Regions from separate parts of the Kitasatospora sp. NPDC001261 genome, predicted to be linked through region 2. Evidence: predicted binding sites of a transcription regulator. Region 2 holds the regulator's gene; each other region holds the start of a gene.
The links. Region 2 encodes HrcA, which represses chaperone genes, less so after heat shock. Its sites were predicted from a motif close to TTNGCACTCNGNNNNNCNGAGTGCNAA; they were not measured.
Positions count from the first base shown of each region.

Region 1: groES (co-chaperone GroES) is a predicted target of HrcA. The motif match lies at 1,215-1,241, and genes of this name have one in related genera.
Region 3: groL (chaperonin GroEL) is a predicted target of HrcA. The motif match lies at 1,473-1,499, and genes of this name have one in related genera.

Region 1 covers NZ_JBIAXP010000006.1:59,795-62,058, reverse strand. The annotation lists gene ACFY4B_RS09805 (SAM-dependent methyltransferase) at 1-95, opposite strand, end outside; gene ACFY4B_RS09800 (hypothetical protein) at 153-368, opposite strand; gene ACFY4B_RS09795 (hypothetical protein) at 480-800, opposite strand; gene ACFY4B_RS09790 (hypothetical protein) at 797-1,132, opposite strand; gene groES (co-chaperone GroES) at 1,383-1,688, shown strand; gene groL (chaperonin GroEL) at 1,804-2,264, shown strand, end outside.
Region 2 covers NZ_JBIAXP010000001.1:504,392-506,655, forward strand. The annotation lists gene dnaJ (molecular chaperone DnaJ) at 1-546, opposite strand, end outside; gene hrcA (heat-inducible transcriptional repressor HrcA) at 622-1,656, opposite strand; gene htpX (zinc metalloprotease HtpX) at 1,944-2,264, shown strand, end outside.
Region 3 covers NZ_JBIAXP010000023.1:164,466-166,729, forward strand. The annotation lists gene groL (chaperonin GroEL) at 1-1,316, opposite strand, end outside; gene ACFY4B_RS29015 (cold-shock protein) at 1,653-1,856, opposite strand.

The DNA.
Region 1 (2,264 bases), on a different contig from region 2:
AGCGCGAGCTCCTCCTCGGGGGTGAACTCGCGCAGCTCGGCGAGCAGGGCCTGGCCCTCGGGGGTCAGCAGCGGCTGGAGGTTCTCGGTGTCCACGGGGCCATTCTCGCGGGTCGGCCGGGTGGCCGGTCGGCCGGAGCGGCCGCGCGGCGTTCACCGGCCGATGACGGGGACGTCGGAGGTCAGCCAGAACACCAGCGGCATCAGCGGCGCGGCCGCCAGCGCGGCGTACGGGGTGATCCGGTACCCGAGCCGCCGGGTGCCGAGGCCGGTCAGTGCCAGCAGGACGAGCATCACCACGACGCCGAAGACGTCCAGGGCCTCCACCCCGGGGCCGTACAGGGCGAGCAGCTTCAGCCAGTTGAGCACGAACGACCCCGACGGACGCCGCCGCGACGGCCCCGGCGACCACCACCGCGGCGAGCACCAGGTCCGGCGCCCAGTGGACCGGCGGCCGCCCGGGCACGCCGTGGGGCCGGCTCACCGGAGCCACCCCGCGCCGGCGAGGGCGGTCAGCAGGGCGGGGCTGACCGCGGCGGCGACCGGGGTGATCCGGTAGCCCCGCCGGTGGGTGTACCGGGCCACCGCCACGACCGGGACGAGCAGCAGCGCGGTCGCGGCGCCCCGGGCCGCCCAGCCGCCGATCGCGGGGTGGGCCTCCAGCGCGAGCGCGGCCAGGAAGGCCGCGATCCAGCCGAACCCCAGCAGCGAGGCGGCCCCCAGGACCGTCAGCAGCGCGAGCAGCAGGTCCGTCGGACGGCCGACCGGGCGCAGCGGGTCGGCGAGCGGCAGCCGGTTCACCGCCACAGCACGCCCGAGGAGAGGACCGCCGGCAGCGCGAACGGGGCGAGCCCGGCGGCGACCGGGAGGAGCCGGTAGCCGGACCGCCGGCTGCGGAAGGCCACCACGAGGCCCGCCGCCAGGGCGACCACCGGGGCGGCCAGCATCCCGATGCCCAGGAAGGCCCACCCGCGCCCGTCCCCGTCGTCCCCGTAGCCGGGGATGGTGCCGAGGCAGGCGACGAGGAGGAAGGCGACGAACGGCAGCACGCCCCCCAGCAGGGGCAGCGACAGCAGGGCGAGGGCGGCGTCCTTGGGCCGGGACGGGCCGATGCGCACCGGGATCGAGGTCATGGCAGGAGTCTGGCGGGGCCGGGCCCGGTCGTACATGAGTACGGCTACTCATTCGCGAACCGGGGACTTCCGGGACTCGCCGTTGGCACTCTGGTTGACTGAGTGCTAACACGGCCCTATGGTCATCCTTGGCACTCACCACTAGGGGAGTGCTAACGCGACGACGTGTGTCTGACCCCCGCGACGGCAGGCCCGCAGGATCGCCCCTACCCGTTAGAAAACCCCGTAATCTCCGAAGGGGAGCTCGGACGTGACCACCAGCAGCAAGGTTGCCATCAAGCCGCTCGAGGACCGCATCGTGGTCCAGCCGCTCGACGCCGAGACCACCACGGCCTCCGGCCTGGTTATCCCGGACACCGCCAAGGAGAAGCCCCAGGAGGGCGTCGTCCTGGCCGTCGGCCCGGGCCGCTTCGAGGACGGTCAGCGTCTGCCGCTCGACCTCGCCGTCGGCGACATCGTCCTGTACTCGAAGTACGGCGGCACCGAGGTGAAGTACAAGGGCGAGGAGTACCTCGTCCTCTCGGCCCGCGACGTTCTCGCGGTCATCGAGAAGTAAGACGTACCGACCCGCCCCGGATCCGTGTCCCAGTGACAGGGGCCCGGGGCGTGGTTGTTGGTTCACGTAGTTCGGCGGCCGGTGGGCCGGCCGCAGCCCCGAGGGAATAGGGAACATGGCGAAGATCCTGCAGTTCGACGAGGACGCCCGCCGCTCGCTGGAGCGCGGTGTCAACAAGCTGGCCGACACCGTCAAGGTGACCATCGGCCCCAAGGGCCGCAACGTCGTCATCGACAAGAAGTTCGGCGCCCCGACCATCACCAACGACGGTGTCACCATCGCCCGCGAGGTCGAGCTGGACGACCCGTACGAGAACCTTGGCGCGCAGCTCGTCAAGGAGGTCGCCACCAAGACCAACGACGTCGCGGGTGACGGCACCACGACCGCCACCGTGCTGGCCCAGGCCCTGGTCAACGAGGGTCTGCGCAACGTCGCCGCCGGTGCCGGCCCGGCCGCCCTGAAGAAGGGCATCGACAAGGCCGTCGCCGCGGTCTCCGAGCACCTGCTGTCCGTCGCCCGCGAGATCGAGGGCAAGGACGACGTCGCCGCCGTCGCCTCCCTCTCCGCGCAGGACAC
Region 2 (2,264 bases):
GGTCATGACCTGGCCCAGGAAGGACCGGGTGACCTGGGAGACCTCGCCCTTGCCGCGGCACATGTCACAGGTCTGCGCCGAGGTGCCGGGGGCCGCGCCCTCGCCGCTGCACGTGGTGCAGGTGACGGCGGTGTCGACCTGGAGCTCCTTGGTGGTGCCGAAAGCGGCCTCCTCCAGGGTGATCTCCAGCCGGATCATGGCGTCCTGGCCCCGGCGGGTGCGCGAGCGCGGGCCTCGCTGGCCGGCCGCGGCGCCGAAGAAGGCGTCCATGATGTCGGAGAAGCCGAAGCCCGCCGCGCCGGCGCCGAAGCCGCCCGCGCCGCCGCCCGGGGACAGCGGGTCCCCGCCGAGGTCGTAGACCTGGCGCTTCTGCGGATCGGAGAGCACCTCGTAAGCGGCGTTGATCTCCTTGAACCGCTCCTGCGTCTTCGGGTCCGGGTTGACGTCCGGGTGCAGTTCGCGCGCCAGGCGCCGGAACGCCTTCTTGATCTCGTCCTGCCCCGCATCCCGTCGGACGCCGAGTACCGCGTAGTAGTCCGTGGCCACCAAATGCTCCGCTTGTTCCGCCTGTAGTAGTGCTGCGACTGGTCACCGCCGCCGGATTTCCGACGGCGGCCTTTGCTAGGACTCGGCCAGGATCTGGCCCACGTACCGCGCCACCGCTCGCACCGCCCCCATTGTGCCCGGGTAGTCCATCCGGGTCGGACCGATCACACCCAGTTTCGCCACGCTCTCGTCGCCCGAACCGTAGCCGACCGAGACGATGGACGTGGAAGTCAGCCCCTCGTAGGTGTTCTCCCGCCCGATCCGGACCGTCATCGCGGCGTCCGCGGTCTCACCCAGGAGGCGGAGCAGGACGACCTGCTCCTCCAGGGCCTCCAGCACCGGCTGGATGCTGAGCGGGAAGTCGTGCCCGAAGCGGGTCAGGTTGGCCGTGCCGGCCAGCATGATCCGCTCCTCGTTCTGCTCGGCGAGCGTCTCGAACAGGGTCGCCAGGACCGTGCTGACGGTCGGCCGCTCGGCCGGTTCGAACTGCGCCGGCAGCTCCTCCAGCAGCCCCGGGACCTCCGGGAGGCGCCGGCCGGCGGCCCTCGCGTTGATCCGGGCCCGCAGGTCCGCCAGCACCGTCTCGCCGACCGGGCCCGGGCAGTCGACCATCCGCTGCTCGACCCGGCCGGTGTTGGTGATCAGCACCAGCATCACCTTGGCCGGGGCCAGCGCCACCAGCTCGATGTGCCGGACGGTGGAGCGCGTCAGCGAGGGGTACTGCACCACCGCGACCTGCCGGGTCAGCTGGGCGAGCAGCCGCACGGTGCGCGCGACCACGTCGTCCAGGTCGACCGCGCCGTCCAGGAAGTGCCGGATGGCCCGGCGCTCGGGGGCGCTCATCGGCTTGATCTCGGCGAGCTTGTCGACGAAGAGGCGGTACCCCTTGTCGGTCGGGATGCGGCCGGCGCTGGTGTGCGGCTGGTGGATGTAGCCCTCCTCCTCCAGCGCCGCCATGTCGTTGCGGACGGTCGCCGGCGAGACCCCGAGGTTGTGCCGTTCCACCAGGGCCTTGGAGCCGACCGGCTCCTCGGTGCCCACGTAGTCCTGCACGATCGCGCGGAGCACGGCGAGCTTGCGTTCGTCCAGCTGGCGGACCTCACCGGCCATGGGGCACGCACCTCCGTCTTCGCACGTTGTCCGACTGTGTCCCTTGCTGCTGCGGGCCGCTCCGAAGACCCTTGCCCTGGCACTCTGAACACGCGAGTGCCAAAACCGTACCTGCCAGTGTAAGGCCCGGGTCCTACGGCAGGAACGGCCGGACCGGGGTGATCCTCCCCGCAGTTCCGCTCACGGCCCGCGGGGCCCCGGCGGTTCGATCCTCCCGGCGCCGGGGTGGTGCCGGGAGGCCGTCCGGGTGGCAGCATCGAAAGCGACGGCGAATGGAGGAGCAAGCGATGTCGAGCTCGGGCCAGCACACCCGTTTCGCGCCGGACCGCGGCCTGACCGGCCGCATGGTCGCGACGATGTTCGTGATCGGGCTGCTGTACGTCGGTTTCACCGGCCTGCTGATCGCGCTGCTGCGCGGCGCCTGGCCACTGATCGTCCTGATCTCAGGCGGGCTGTTCGTGGCCCAGTTCTGGTTCAGCGACAAGATCACCGAACGGGCGATGGGCGCCCGCCAGGTGTCCCCGGAGCAGTTCCCCCAGCTGCACGGCACCATCGACCGGCTCTGCGCCCTGGCCGACATGCCCAAACCCCGCGTGGCGGTCGCCGAC
Region 3 (2,264 bases), on a different contig from region 2:
ATGTTGGCACCGGTGGCCTCGTCGCCCTCCAGCTCCAGCTTGTCGAAGGCGACACCGGCCTGCAGCAGGGCGACGCCACCACCGGCGACGATGCCCTCCTCGACGGCGGCCTTGGCGTTGCGGACGGCGTCCTCGATGCGGTGCTTGCGCTCCTTGAGCTCCACCTCGGTGGCCGCGCCGGCCTTGATGACGGCCACGCCGCCGGCCAGCTTGGCGAGGCGCTCCTGGAGCTTCTCGCGGTCGTAGTCCGAGTCGCTGTTCTCGATCTCGGCGCGGATCTGGTTCACGCGGCCCGCGACCTGCTCGCTGTCGCCGCCACCGTCGACGATGGTGGTCTCGTCCTTGGTGATGACCACCTTGCGGGCGGTGCCCAGCAGGTCGATGCCGGCGTTCTCCAGCTTGAGGCCGACCTCCTCGGAGATCACGGTGCCACCGGTGAGGATGGCGATGTCGCCGAGCATGGCCTTGCGGCGGTCGCCGAAGCCCGGGGCCTTGACGGCGACGGACTTGAAGGTGCCACGGATCTTGTTCACGACCAGGGTCGACAGGGCCTCGCCCTCGACGTCCTCGGCGATGATGACCAGCGGCTTGCCGCTCTGCATGACCTTCTCCAGCAGCGGGAGCAGGTCCTTGACCGAGCCGATCTTGGAGTTGGCGATGAGGATGTACGGGTCCTCGAACGTCGCCTCCATCCGCTCCAGGTCGGTGGCGAAGTAGGCGGAGATGTAGCCCTTGTCGAAGCGCATGCCCTCGGTGAGCTCGAGCTCCAGACCGAAGGTGTTGCTCTCCTCGACGGTGATGACGCCTTCCTTGCCGACCTTGTCCATGGCCTCGGCGATGAGCTCGCCGATCTGGGTGTCGGCGGCGGAGATGGAGGCGGTGGAGGCGATCTGCTCCTTGGTCTCCACGTCCTTGGCCTGGGCCAGCAGCTGGTCGGAGACGGCCGCGACGGCCTTCTCGATGCCGCGCTTCAGGGCCATCGGGTTGGCGCCGGCGGCGACGTTGCGCAGACCCTCGCGAACCAGGGCCTGGGCGAGCACGGTGGCGGTGGTGGTGCCGTCACCCGCGACGTCGTCCGTCTTCTTGGCGACCTCCTTGACGAGCTCCGCACCGATCTTCTCGTACGGGTCCTCGAGCTCGATCTCCTTGGCGATGGAGACACCGTCGTTGGTGATCGTGGGGGCGCCCCACTTCTTCTCCAGCACGACGTTGCGGCCCTTGGGGCCGAGCGTGACCTTCACGGCGTCGGCGAGCTGGTTCATGCCACGCTCAAGGCCGCGGCGAGCTTCCTCATCAAAGGCGATGATCTTGGCCATCTGAAGTGGTCCTCCGGGACACGGTCGACTGCTCGGACCAAGGGGTGCCCGCGACGGACGGCCCTGGTGTGCGGGGGTCCATTCCCCTACCGCTCCCGGGGGCCTCACCGACCCGGTCCGCTGTCACTCTCACGCTGTGAGTGCTAACGCCAATGATTAGCACTCCGGGTGGTCGAGTGCAAGCCCAATCGACGATCCGCGAGCCGTCGCCGGAGCCCCGGCGGAGCCGCGTCGGGGAACGCCGACGGGCCCGTACGACACGCGTCGCACGGGCCCGTCGAGAAGCGAGTGGTCACCAGCCGTAGGGCCGCGCCGAGCTCCTGGAGTCGGAAGGGGTCAGACCGCCGCGCGGACCATGTCCGCCTGCGGGCCCTTCTGTCCCTGGGAGATCTCGAACTCGACCCGCTGGCCCTCCTCGAGGGTGCGGTAGCCGTCCATCTGGATCGCGCTGTAGTGGACGAAGACGTCCGCACCACCGTCGACCGCGATGAAGCCGTAGCCCTTCTCCGCGTTGAACCACTTGACGGTGCCCTGAGCCATTCCGAACTCCCCTAGTGCTGTGCTGGCCCTTCACGTGCCCGCAGGTCGCGGGCCCGGGTTGGTTGAAGGCCGGCCCGGGGAACCCCCCCTGGGCGCAGCCGTGCACGCCGCAACCATCCGCGCGGAACGCCGGGCGGCCTCCGGTGAGCGGGTGATTGCGTCGACCGCCGCTGAATGTATCCGGATCGACGCCCTCTGCAACAGGGCCAACCGCCGGTAATTCCGCCAAGGCGTCAAGGGACAGGACGGATCGAATCGGAATAATCTCGGCATTCCACGCCGGACATAGCGGACGAATTACTCAAATGCCCGCGCGAATTCTGACATCTGCCTGACATGTTTCACGGTCCGCCCCCGACGGCCGGACGCCCCCGGGCCGAGCACTGCGGGGGCCGAAAGGGAAACCCT